One region of the Teredinibacter purpureus genome, then DNA from elsewhere that is predicted to be linked to it. Evidence: predicted binding sites of a transcription regulator. Region 1 holds the regulator's gene; each other region holds the start of a gene.
What was found. The regulator FliA, encoded in region 1, starts transcription of late flagellar genes. The targets are predictions, from matches to a motif close to TAAAGTTATNNNNNNNNCGGCCGATANCC.
Positions count from the first base shown of each region.

Region 2: a site for FliA is predicted at 1,603-1,631, ahead of H5647_RS10045 (MotY family protein). Genes of this name have one in related genera too.
Region 3: a site for FliA is predicted at 1,296-1,324, ahead of H5647_RS15135 (DUF5610 domain-containing protein). Genes of this name have one in related genera too.

Region 1 covers NZ_CP060092.1:3,965,074-3,969,297, reverse strand. The annotation lists gene flhF (flagellar biosynthesis protein FlhF) at 1-802, shown strand, start outside; gene H5647_RS17720 (MinD/ParA family protein) at 899-1,726, shown strand; gene H5647_RS17715 (RNA polymerase sigma factor FliA) at 1,873-2,595, shown strand; gene cheY (chemotaxis response regulator CheY) at 2,855-3,241, shown strand; gene H5647_RS17705 (protein phosphatase CheZ) at 3,261-4,055, shown strand; gene H5647_RS17700 (chemotaxis protein CheA) at 4,149-4,224, shown strand, end outside.
Region 2 covers NZ_CP060092.1:2,317,268-2,321,491, forward strand. The annotation lists gene rnt (ribonuclease T) at 1-436, opposite strand, end outside; gene pyrC (dihydroorotase) at 466-1,503, opposite strand; gene H5647_RS10045 (MotY family protein) at 1,705-2,646, shown strand; gene H5647_RS10050 (ABC transporter permease) at 2,711-3,412, opposite strand; gene H5647_RS10055 (argininosuccinate synthase) at 3,572-4,224, shown strand, end outside.
Region 3 covers NZ_CP060092.1:3,463,749-3,467,972, forward strand. The annotation lists gene H5647_RS15135 (DUF5610 domain-containing protein) at 1-1,256, opposite strand, end outside; gene H5647_RS15140 (FHA domain-containing protein) at 1,364-2,260, opposite strand; gene H5647_RS15145 (PP2C family protein-serine/threonine phosphatase) at 2,586-3,371, shown strand; gene H5647_RS15150 (lysylphosphatidylglycerol synthase transmembrane domain-containing protein) at 3,467-4,224, shown strand, end outside.

The DNA of each region.
Region 1 (4,224 bases):
GGCGGGTTTTTCCGTGGTAACGGAGCATTTAACGCGATTAGGCTTACCGGAAAAACACACGCATCAACTGCTAAGCGAAACTAAACACCATAAAAAAGTTAATAAAGCGTGGCGAGAATGTATGGCGCGATTGGCGAAAGATATTCCAACGGCGACGGACGATTTTGTTTCTAAGGGCGGGGCCTATGCGTTTGTAGGGCAAACGGGCGTCGGTAAAACCACCACTATTGCCAAATTAGCGGCACGCTACGTACTCGAGAATGGGCCGGGTAAGGTCGCACTCGTCACAACCGATACTTATAGAGTGGGGGCGCACGACCAGTTACGTTCATTAGGCCGTATTTTAAATGTGCCTGTGCGAGCGGTCGACAGAGACAACAGCCTCATTACTGTACTGTCAAGTTTACGTCAGTTTTCGTTAGTGCTTATCGATACGGCGGGTTTTCGTCACGGCGATCCGTTGCTGAAAGATCAGCTTCGGCAAATGGACCATTGCTCTGGCATCAAGCGCGTTTTAGTTATGGCGTGTAACAGCCAGCTCCAAACAATGAAAGCCTCTACTCATGCCTATAGCGCCTCAAAAGGTATTGATGCTTGTGTGCTCACGAAACTGGACGAAGCGGCCAGCTTGGGTGAAGCCATTAGTGTGGTTATCGATCGGCAATTACCCGTGGCCTACACTACCAATGGGCAAGAGATACCGAAAGATATTCGCTGTGCGAGTGGTCACCAGTTAGTGGCTGACGCCGTAGCGCTATTGAAAGCGCCAATAGAAACAGACCCGGCATTGCAAGGTGGCTAACGTTGACAATGCGGTGTTAGCGGCATGAGCCAGCAGCAAGACAATCGTCATCTATACTTGTTGAATGCATCCCCGATAGAAAGAGATTTGAAGCGTATGAGTGTAAACCGACCCGTAAAAGTCATTGCCGTGACTGGTGGTAAAGGTGGCGTTGGGAAAACGAATTTATCGGTAAATCTTAGTATCGCCCTCGCTGAACTAAGCCGTAGAGTTATCCTATTGGATGCTGATTTAGGGCTTGCGAATGTCGATGTGCTCTTAGGGCTCCATGCAAAACATACGCTCGCCGATGTGCTCGATGGCAGTATGTCGCTTCGTGATGTGATGCTAAATGGCCCCGGTGGGGTAAAGGTTGTACCGGCATCGTCAGGTGTGCAGCAAATGACACACCTAACACCACAAGAGCATGCTGCACTCATCTATGCATTTAATGAACTCAGCGATCAGCTCGATATTTTAATGATTGATACCGCCGCTGGAATCTCCGAAACCGTTGTTAGTTTTGTGAGAGCCGCTCAGGAAGTCATTATCGTCGTGTGCGACGAACCGTCTTCTATTACCGATGCCTATGCGTTAATAAAATTGCTCAATTCTGAACACGGTGTTTTTCGGTTTCGCGTTATTGCAAACATGACGAGAACCAACCAAGAAGGTATTAATTTATTTAATAAATTAAATGGGGTTTGCGATCGTTTTTTAGATGCGTCACTACAATATCTGGGGCACGTGCCGTTCGATGAAAATGTGCGTAAAGCCGTGCAAAAACGCCAGCCCTTAATCGAATTTGCGCCACGAAGTAAAGCTTCTGCTGCGGTACGCGTTATCGCTCAAAAAATTGATCAATGGCCGGTACAGGCGTCGCCACGTGGGCATTTAGAATTTTTCTTAGAACGTTTAGTGACCGCTAATGCAGGTGCGTGTTAATACGTATAACGTAATAACGTTTACTATCAGGGGTTGCATACGCAACATTCACAACACTCTTTCGAGTAACGAGACGATAACCATTTGATGTTAATCCACCGTGTTTTTACGCAGGTTTTATGTCGGTTTCCGCAGCAGACAATTTAATGACTTACGAACAAACGCAGGATGCGAGCATTCAAATAAAGGTTGAAGATTACCTGAATCTGGTGCATCGCATTGCGCATCACATTATGGCCCGAATGCCATCTAGCGTTCAGATCGATGATCTAATGCAAGCGGGTATGGTTGGCTTGCTTGAAGCATCACAAAAATATGACGCCACTAAAGGCGCGAGCTTTGAAACGTATGCCGGTATTCGTATTCGAGGCGCAATTGTCGACGAGATGCGTCGTGGAGATTGGGCACCCAGATCCGTTCATAGGAATGCACGTAGAGTAGCAGAAGCCATTAAAGTGCTCGAAGCTCAGTTGGGGCGTGACGCCAAAGACAGTGAAATAGCGGCGCAGTTAGACATGTCATTAGACGAATACCACGATATTTTACGTGACAGCACCTCAGCACGTTTATTCAGTTTAGAAGAAACTTTTGACGAAGACGAGCCACGTACAGCACAGCCAGCACTGGGAAGTCCCTTCGTAGGCCCCGCCGAAGGCGCACAAAAAGAAGCATTGCGCCGCTCATTAGCCGAGGCGATTAGAGGATTGCCCGAGCGAGAACAGCTGGTTCTGTCGCTCTATTACGAACAAGAACTGAACTTAAAAGAGATTGGGCAGGTGTTATCGGTATCGGAATCACGTGTTAGTCAAATCCATAGCCAAGCAGCTTTGCGATTAAGGGCGCGACTAACGGACTGGCAACAATCGTAGCCCAACCGCGAAGTCAATCAGTGGTACCGGTTACGTTTTACGCCCCCATAAATTTCTTTAAACCTCATTACCGATGCTATTGGTTCGGTAATGAGGTGTTTATTGCCCGATTAAGTTCTTCTTTATGCGCGGCTGGCGTAAAAACTGGCCGACTGGTAATCAGCAGCTAGACTTATTTCAAGGTTCCACAGAACCCTGCGATAAAAGGCATAGAAATCATCAGATTAGCGTAAACCCGAGAAGGGAGACGGAGGTTGCATTGGATAAAAATATGAAAATCCTCATTGTGGACGACTTTTCGACGATGAGGCGAATCATTAAAAATCTTCTTCGAGATTTAGGCTTCACTAACACTCAAGAAGCCGACGATGGTACTACGGCCTTACCCATGTTACGTAGCGGCGATTTTGATTTTCTAGTGACGGACTGGAATATGCCGGGCATGACAGGTATCGATCTTCTTAAAGAGGTTAGGGCCGATGCAAAACTTGTGAGCCTACCTGTATTAATGGTGACAGCGGAGGCGAAACGCGATCAAATTATTGAAGCTGCTCAAGCTGGCGTAAATGGCTATGTGGTTAAACCCTTCACCGCACAAGTACTAAAAGAAAAGATAGATAAAATCTTTGAGCGTGTAGACGGCTAAACGGCCAGGTGGTTATTCAATGGAAAAAACGATTCAGAGCCATGATGAGGAGTTCCTGTCGCAACTGCAAGATTGCGCAACTCAGCTGGTTGAAAAGTTACAGGGCGATGACTACGACGAAGCGTCTAAGCTTATACACGGTTTAGTAGAAGCAAGAGACAAACACATATTTAATAGCGTTGGGCAATTAACCCGAGCGCTGCACGAAGCCATTGTAAATTTTCATGTCGATGCAGATCTAGATTCCGAACCTCCCGAGGTCAACGCATCGGAAATACGAGATGCGTCTAGTCGATTGAACTACGTTATCGATATGACCCAAAAAGCCGCCGATCAAACAATGGATAAGGTTGAAGCGATAGCCCCAATTGCCATGAGCTTAGGGCAAGAGGCAACTCGACTACGAGACGAATGGAAAAGACTAAAAAGGCGCGAAATAACCAAAGAGGAGTTTAAGGGCCTGTATAACCAAATGGGCGAATTCCTCGAACAAATGGATGACGGCACGCAACAACTTAATAAATCTTTGCAAGATATTATTCTTGAACAGGGCTTCCAGGATTTGACTGGGCAAGTATTGCGCAAAGTGATTAGTTTGGTAACCAATGTTGAAGATGAGTTGGTTAACTTGATGAGAATTGCCGGGCAAGTAGAAAATGTTACCGGCATGGCAAGTGATGGGTTGGATAAAGATAAATTAAAAACTATTGATAATATCGTTGCAGAAGGCCCGCAAATACACGCGGAAGAGCGGGATGATGTGGTGTCCGGCCAAGACGATGTAGACGATTTGTTATCAAGTTTAGGTTTCTAATCACGTGGGATTTTTCGGATAAAATGAAAATTCGCAACTCGAAAAAAACAGTGAGCGAGGCATTCATACTTGCCGGTTCTGAAGGAGCAATAAATGGCGTTTGGCGATGACGAAGATATCCTGCAGGACTTCCTTGTCGAAGCTGGAGAGATCATTGAGCTACTCTCAG
Region 2 (4,224 bases), 1.6 Mb from region 1:
TATCGCATCTACTCGAGGCCGCATTTAGAAAACCCAAATCGAAATGTGCATTATGGCCAACTAATACCGCGCGGTTGCAGCCGGTGGTTTTAACTGCTTTACGTACGGCTTGAAATACCTCGCCGAGTGCAATCTGTTCTGGAACGGAGTGTCGGTCTTCGCAATCGAGATTGATTCCAGTAAAGTCCAGAGCTGTTTGTTCTATGTTCGCTCCTTCAAATGGGTCAACGTGAAATTCGAACGTTTCGTGGCGCACTAAAGTGCCGTCTTCTTCCATTTGTAATGTAACAGCGGCTATTTCAAGTAGGGCGTCGGTAGCACAGTTAAAGCCGCCGGTTTCGACGTCAATAATGACAGGTAAAAAGCCTCTAAAGCGCAAGGCAATGGGGGTTTTCTGTTTTTCTTCTGGGCTGGTTTGGGGTTGGGTGTCGCTCACAAAACTCTCAGTATGGGTTGGTTAAATTGTTATTGTTGCTGCAATTGCCAGTTAAGCGTTTCGCCTGCTTTTACGGGTACTAACTGCTCGTCGCCATAGTGGAGAGTTGTTGGAACCGTCCATTCTTTTCTCTCTAGCGTAATGGTGCCGGTATTTCGCGGTAATGCGTAAAAATCGGGGCCGTAAAAACTCGCGAACGCTTCAAGCTTGTCGAGCGCGTTGTTGTCCTCAAAGGCTTGTGCATACAGTTCAATTGCGGCAAAAGCAGTGTAACTACCGGCGCATCCACAGGCGGTTTCTTTTTTATTTTTTGCGTGAGGAGCAGAATCGGTGCCTAAGAAAAATTTAGGGCTTGCGCTGGTAGCGGCGGCAATTAGTGCTTGTTGATGGCTCTGACGCTTAAGGATGGGTAGGCAATAATAGTGCGGGCGAATGCCGCCTGCGAGCATATGATTGCGGTTATAGAGTAAATGGTGTGCCGTAATGGTGGCCGCAATATTAGTGGAGGCAGCAGCCACGAACTGAGCGGCTTGGGCCGTTGTTATGTGCTCGAGTACAATTTTTAGCGCGGGGAAGTCGAGCACTAAGGGGGCTAAAGTTCGGTCTATAAACGCGGCTTCTCGGTCAAAAATATCAATGTCGGCATCGGTTACTTCGCCATGTAACAGTAGCGGAACTTGGTGCGCTTGCATGGCCTCTAGCGCTGGATATAAATGCTTGATATGGGTAACACCCGAATCTGAATTGGTTGTTGCGCCTGCGGGGTAAAGCTTACAGGCAACTACTCCGGCTGCTTTCGCATCAATGATATCTTGCGCGCTAGTGTTGTCGGTTAGGTAAAGCACCATAAGAGGCTCAAATGTACTGCCTTCTGGCCGAGCGGCTTTAATGCGGGTTTTATACGCTAGCGCTTGGGTTGCGTTCATCACTGGCGGAACAAGGTTGGGCATAATTATTGCCCGCGAAAAACGACTTGCTGCGTGTGGAACCGTCGTGCGAAGGGCTTCGCCGTCTCGCAGGTGAATGTGCCAGTCGTCTGGTGTGGTAAGCGTGAGGGTGTCTGTCATGGAAACTGCATCTATCCTAAAGCGTGTGCTTGCCCGCGAGCTGCGGTGTTAGTGGAGCGAATGCTACCGGAAAACAGAGAGTCTTGCACTGGTCGTGTCTTAAGCTACCGCAGTTTTGGCCGATAACCACTGTAGGTGTAATTGGATGATGAAATTATGGTAACGCGCTGCCTGCCGCGCAGCGGCTGAGGTTAGTTGAATATGGAAAGAGTTAAACAACGGCTATACGGTGTAGGTAAGCGTTGGTTTGTTGCTGGAGGCTGCTGCGCAATGCTGTGCGCGCCTTGGGTGATGGCAGCAACTGAATACACAAATGCTATCAATGATGGCCAGTGGCAAGCTTATACGTCAGTATTTGAATGCAGTATTGAGCAGCGAGTGCCCTATTTTGGAAAGGTCGTGTTTGAGACTAGGGCGGGACATAGCTCGTGTGTTTTTCTACAGTCGCAACCTGCGCGTTTTAAGGCGGGAACGGCCACCTTGGTGGCGCAATCGCCCGTATGGATGCCGGAAGAGCCTCCTTTTGATTTTGGTGCAATATCACTAAAACGCGGGGCTAAGCCTTTTTGGAAAGGTAGTGATTATGCTGAGAGTATGTTGGCGCAACTTCACGAAGGCCGTGAACTGGCGTTTACAAAAGATCGCTGGTTTGAGCCGCCCCATTCTGCCCCCTCAGAAGTGCGGCTGACGAGCATTGGTTTTAGGGAAGCGTATCGAAAGTATTTGAGTTGTTTGGGAGGCCTATTACCTGCCAGTTTTGATCAGGTAAGGCGTACAGCATTGTATTTTCCTCCCGGCAACCCTGAAGAGCTTAGTCATAAGATGTTGGCACAAATCGATAAAATGCTCGCACTGGTAAAACATGACCCAAAAATTCGATTGTTTTATATTGATGGCCATACGGACGCCTTTGGCGATAGGGCTGAAAATCTTGAACTTTCGAAAATGCGGGCCGAAATGGTGAGCCAGTATCTAACAGCTAGGGGCGTTCCAGAGGATTGGATTACGGTGCGTTGGCACGGTGAACGATACCCCGTGTCATCCAATAATTCTGCGGGAAACCGAGCAAAAAATCGGCGCGTAACGGTACGTATGGAAAAGGTGGAAGAGCTGGAAGTATTGCCGCTTGCCTCTGCGGGGTGATTGCCTATGCGGGCTTGAGGGTCGTGTCTGAGTATTGTGGTCCGCGTGAGGGTTGGTATTTGCCTCAATCCGTTTTTAGCGGGCTAAAGTGAGATAAGCCCTTAAAATACAGCAGTAAGCTCAGCGCAGAAGTTCCTGCGATCATGCTCATGACCATTATCTGATACCGAACCGCTTCCAACGGCGAGATACCCGAAAGAATTTGTCCTGTCATCATGCCCGGTAACGACACCAGCCCTACGGCTAATAACGCGTTAATTTGCGGAATCATGGCAGCATTGAAGGCGATGGCACCAGCCTGCGTACTATTGCGCGCGTGTTCTGCCTCGTAACGTTCTGCCCCTAAGCTTAGGCTGTTCATACCATTAGCGAACACCATTCCTGCAAGAGGAATGACAATTTGCGGTTGATACCAAGGCGACAGCTTTAGCACCACCACAATTATCCACAGTAAATGCGCGCTTCCGGCAACGAAAAGTGCGAGAACGGCCACATTAAAATGCACTATTGATCGATTTTTTAACGGCCGAATCGCAATAGCGGCCGAAACAAGTGTCATGAAAATAATGATCGCAAGGCCGATTAACCCCCATTGGTAGTCGAATAGCAGCGCGAGAAGGTACCCCATCGCGATTAATTGCAGCACCATGCGTGCGCTGGCAATGATCAAATCACGACAATGGCTCAGCTTCCATTGGTAAATTACGATGGCAACCAACAGCGGAAGTGTAGAAAGTAACGTGTCGAATGGCGATAGGCTGATCATGGTCAAATTCCATTAAGGGCCTTTTAGGCAAAATAGTGGTGAATAAACGCCTAAACTGTGTGTTTGCGGGTTCTTTTACGCTTAGCACTTGGCCTTGGCCAAGCTTCCATATAAAATTCGCGGCCTTCAGATCCTAACCTATCCATTTGTGGAGTTTCCATGTCCGTAGATAAGTCTTCAATCAAAAAAGTTGTTCTCGCCTATTCCGGCGGCCTTGATACATCCGTGATCATTCGTTGGTTGGAAGAGACGTACGAGTGTGAAGTTGTCACCTTCACTGCCGATATTGGTCAAGGTGAAGAAGTTGAACCCGCTCGCGCCAAAGCTCAGGCGATGGGTATAAAAGAAATTTACATTGAAGACTTACGCGAAGAATTTGTTCGCGACTACGTGTTTCCAATGTTTCGCGCTAACGCTATTTATGAAGGCGAATATTTACTTGGTACATCCATCGCTCGCCCGTTAATTTCTAAGCGTTTAGTTGAAATTGTGAAAGAAACCGGGGCCGATGCGATTTGTCATGGCGCTACGGGTAAAGGTAATGATCAGGTGCGGTTTGAGCTAGGCGCCTACGCGTTACAGCCTGGGATACACATTATAGCGCCTTGGCGTGAATGGGATTTAACCTCGCGCGAAACGCTTATGGCGTATTGTAAAGAGCGTGACATCCCTGTTGATTTCGCGAAAGCGAGTAAAAAATCCCCTTATTCTATGGATGCCAACCTTTTACATATTTCCTATGAAGGCGATATTTTGGAAGATCCTTGGGAGGAAGCCGAGCCCGATATGTGGCGTTGGACGGTATCCCCAGA
Region 3 (4,224 bases), 500 kb from region 1:
GCAACGCGATTATCAACGGGGGGCAATGCAAATGATTGAGGCTCAGACTGCAACTCAATTTTTTCAGTACCGGCATTCGCCACACCGCCGTAGGCCGATTCGATGCGGCTATAGGTTGTTTGGCTGAGGTTTAACGAAAATTGCATTATTTCGTCGGTATCAAAACCCACTTCCAATGCTTTTTCGTACGCTTGATAAATATCGCCACCAAAAAACGATTCGGCAACGTCGTTCAGCTGTGAGAGCAGATCGGTAATTGCACCCATTTCGCCGGCATCTAGATCCCCTTCTACCGTCAATTGGAAATTATCCATGGCATCACGATCATATTGGCTATCGCTGCCTGCTGGCCCAGACACGGATTGAAAGCGTTCACCTTGGTCTGCGTAGCTGCGAATGGTCACAACATCACCGTCGGTTGTTTTTAGTTGAAAGCTATAGAGATTACTTTCTGATTCTTCTTTATCGATTCGGGTATAGAAATCTTGTGTTGGGGCGATGAGCGTTTGGAAATTCTGAGCGTCTTGATTGGCACTCATGTCTTCGGTAAAAGGTTTGATAAAATCTTGTGGTGCAGTGGCGATACTATTAATTTGGCCTGCAGTTACCGACTGGGCGGTTTCGGCGGGCAATGGTTCTGCCGTTTCGTCAAATAAGGCTACGTCGGTTGCCGGGCTTGCCAGGCCATATTGCTCAGCCATATCATTTATGCCTTGCACTACTTGATTAAACATTCCCTCTACTGCGGCTTTAACCGCACCTTCATACAACCCCATATCTCTAAGCTGTTCCGCCGCTTCTGTAAAGCCTTTCATAAACCCTTCAAAACCAGCTTCTATGCGAGACTGCAATTCTTCTTGGCTGGCACCATCATTTACATCCGTGGCGAGTCTCTGTTCAATGAAAGCCAATACCGTTGCTGCGCCTGGGTTACTTACACTGTTATTGCTGGCAGCAGTAACACCCGCAGTATTTGCAGTATCAGTGTCAGGTGCTGCCGCTGGCGCCTGAGCGTTGGAACTCATGGTAGACGGTTGATAGGTTACCGCTGGCACACTTTGGGTTTGACCATAACTAGGCGTGTAGTGTGTGGAGGAGTATTGATAAGAGGTTGTTAGCGTTGCGCTAATGGTGGTTTTGCCACCGCTCCCGTTTTCGGTTACTACCGTACTGCTTTGCTCTGAACGGTGGCTACTATGGCTATTGCTGTAACCGCCCAATACATTGCTGGGGTTGTGGGTAGGCAGGTGAATCATAACGACGCTCCAAAAACTGGGCAGTTAGTTTCTATACCCTGCTTTCGGCAAATAATGCCGTTACTTCAATAATATTTGGTTCTGAAAAACGGTTTCTTCAGTGTGCACTAGACCGCACTTTTGTACCAGACCCAAACGCCCGCGCCAAGCACGACTAAAACAGCGCACCACAATGCCACTCCGCCAACTTTAGGCCCCCTTTTTATACCCTGCAATGTCCCGTCGGCATTAGCCTCCTGCGATATAGAATCGGCAACGTGCTGGTGAGGCGTGCGAATTTTGGGTTGCATGCCAGAGGCCGTGTTGCGCAGCGCGGTTGATGCGTGACGGGCCTTTAGGTCGGCAACTTTCACTACAGGCCTAACGGTTGTCGACTCTAAGTCTATTTGGGGGCCTGTAACATGAAATAGTAATGTGTCAAAACGGACTTGATCACCAGGTTTTAATACGGCGGAAGTTATGCGCTGGCCGTTAACAAAAGTGCCGTTAGCTGACTGTAAATCTTCAATCAACAAGCCTCTGTCACTGACCTTCAGGCGCGCATGTTTACGAGAGAGGTGCGCTACCCCTAAGCTGATGTCACATTCTTTTGCGCGCCCTAGAACGGCCGTACCCGTAATCGTAAATTCTTTACCGGCGAGCGCTGTCCCTGAAGGCGTTAGCGTCCATTGAGCCACTTCGGTGTGGTTTGCAGGCAACTCACCTTCTTCTGCACTTTTTATACGGGAATCGAGCAATGTTAATTCGGTGTGACCCCAATGCAAAATATCGCCATGTTGAAGTTTGCGCGCGTGCTTTACGGGCACACCGTTAACCCGGATTAGAGCATCACCCACACCATTCGAGATAGTTGCGGTGTTATCCAGTATCGTTAGTTCTCCATGGCTCGGGTGTAAATTTGCCGCTCTAAACGGTGCGCCGCAGTCCAGCCCAGAACCGATAACATAAAGAGGCTCCACCAGCCAAATAGGTGTCGTTTGACCCTTAAAATAAAGTTGAAGCATAACCGCCTGTTCTCAGTTTAAGTAAAGAGATGTAAAAGAACTTCCACCAACCCGCAAGACTTTTCTATTATCACCGTTAACGTGGCGTGATAAATGGATTATATCGAAGCGGAACAACGCTAAGCGAGCCTTAATCCCGTAACTTTTGAGGCATATCCGGTAATCGCTGCTCTACTTACTTAATTTAGACAATAATTTGGATTGAACCTAACGGGATATGTGACTAAGCCCCTAAATTACGCGATTCACACCTCGAGAACCAAGACACGATTATTAATTTGGTTTACGCTGGTTAGAGATCGGTATAAAAAATAAGTGAACCAGAATGCCACTAACCCAGTTTCACTCCGCTACAGATGTTGGGCTACAGCGAAGCAATAACGAAGACTGTTTTTTAAACATGCCTATGTTTGGCGTGTGGGCTGTTGCAGATGGAATGGGTGGGCATGCCGCGGGCGAAGTCGCCAGCGCTATCGCCTGCGATACCCTTCGGCGAAAGGTTACAACGGGCAGCCATTTAAAAACTGCTGTTCAAGCCAGTCACAGAGCCATTTTAGCGGCCGTCGAAAGTGGCAGAGGCGGTTCAGGCATGGGCTCTACATTGGTAGCACTGCAGTCTAGCGGTAATCAATATGAAATCTGTTGGGTGGGCGATAGCCGAGCCTACAGCTTTTATCGCACACCTACCCACGAACGACCCGACCCCCTTCTGCAGCTCACTCACGATCACTCTTACGTGCAGCTACTGGTCGATTCCGGTGTAATTAGCCGAGAAGAGATGTTGAGCCACCCCGAAAAAAACATTATTACCCAATGTTTAGGCTCCACCGATTTAGAGCGCGTAGAGGTGGACACTTTAAAGGGGCAATGGCAAGACGACGAGTGGCTTCTGCTGTGCAGCGACGGCCTATCTGACGCCGTAAGTGATGACGAAATCACCACGATTTTACAGCATTGCCAAACAACCGAAACCGCTACAACCACGCTAATCGCTGCGGCGCTCAATAACGGCGGAAGGGATAATATCACGGTGCAAATTGTTGCCGCGCCAAGTCGCTTTACTCAGGCGCTCCAAAACGCTATTCGGGCCGTACGTAAAATAATCGGTTAGTCTCCGTTAGTACCTCTACGACTCGCTCCTTATCTGTGGTATAAAGCGCCGCTAATACGCCAACCTCACGTCCACCGTTTTTGTAGCCAAGCTGAATGCCCAAACCTATTGCCACAAGCTTAAAAGTTATCTTCGCTGCGGCCATGCTTGTCGGGCTCGGCTGGTGGGTGCATATAAGCTATGGATGGGCCTCCACCTTGAGCCACTGGCAAACGGTTTCAGGTGCGGCACTGGCTGTAGGGATCGCAATGGTACTCGTAAGCCATTTAGCGCGCGTATGGCGAATTCACTACGCTTACAACCAACAACAACCAACGGCATTCAAGCGAACGCTCGCCGTTAGTTTCGTACACAATACGGTTAGCTTTCTATTACCTATGCGCCTTGGAGAGCTGGCACTGCCTACGCTAAGCCGACACCAACTTAAAATCGACGTAAAATATGCGCTGGCCACACTACTGCTAATTCGTCTATTCGACGCCCATGTTTTGCTCTGTTTGCTCGTGTTTTTTGCCGGCAGCTTATGGCTTGAAGACCTAGCGCTAGTTGCTCCCATCACTTTAATCGTTGCCTTGCCTATTGGGGTAAAAATAGTGCAGCTAGTTGGAACGCGTTTCTCAGCATTGAGTTTCGCCAGCCCTCTCTTACAACAAAGCAGCACCTGGATTACACTATACGTTCAGACGCTGATTATATGGGTGATAAAATTGTTCGCGCTGGCAACGCTTGCTGCAAGCATAGGCGAGCTGCCGATAAACCATGCTTGGATAGCCACTATTATTGCTGATGCCAGCGCTCTATCACCTATTACCGGTTTTGCTAATGCGGGCACTTTCGAACTCGCTTTCACACT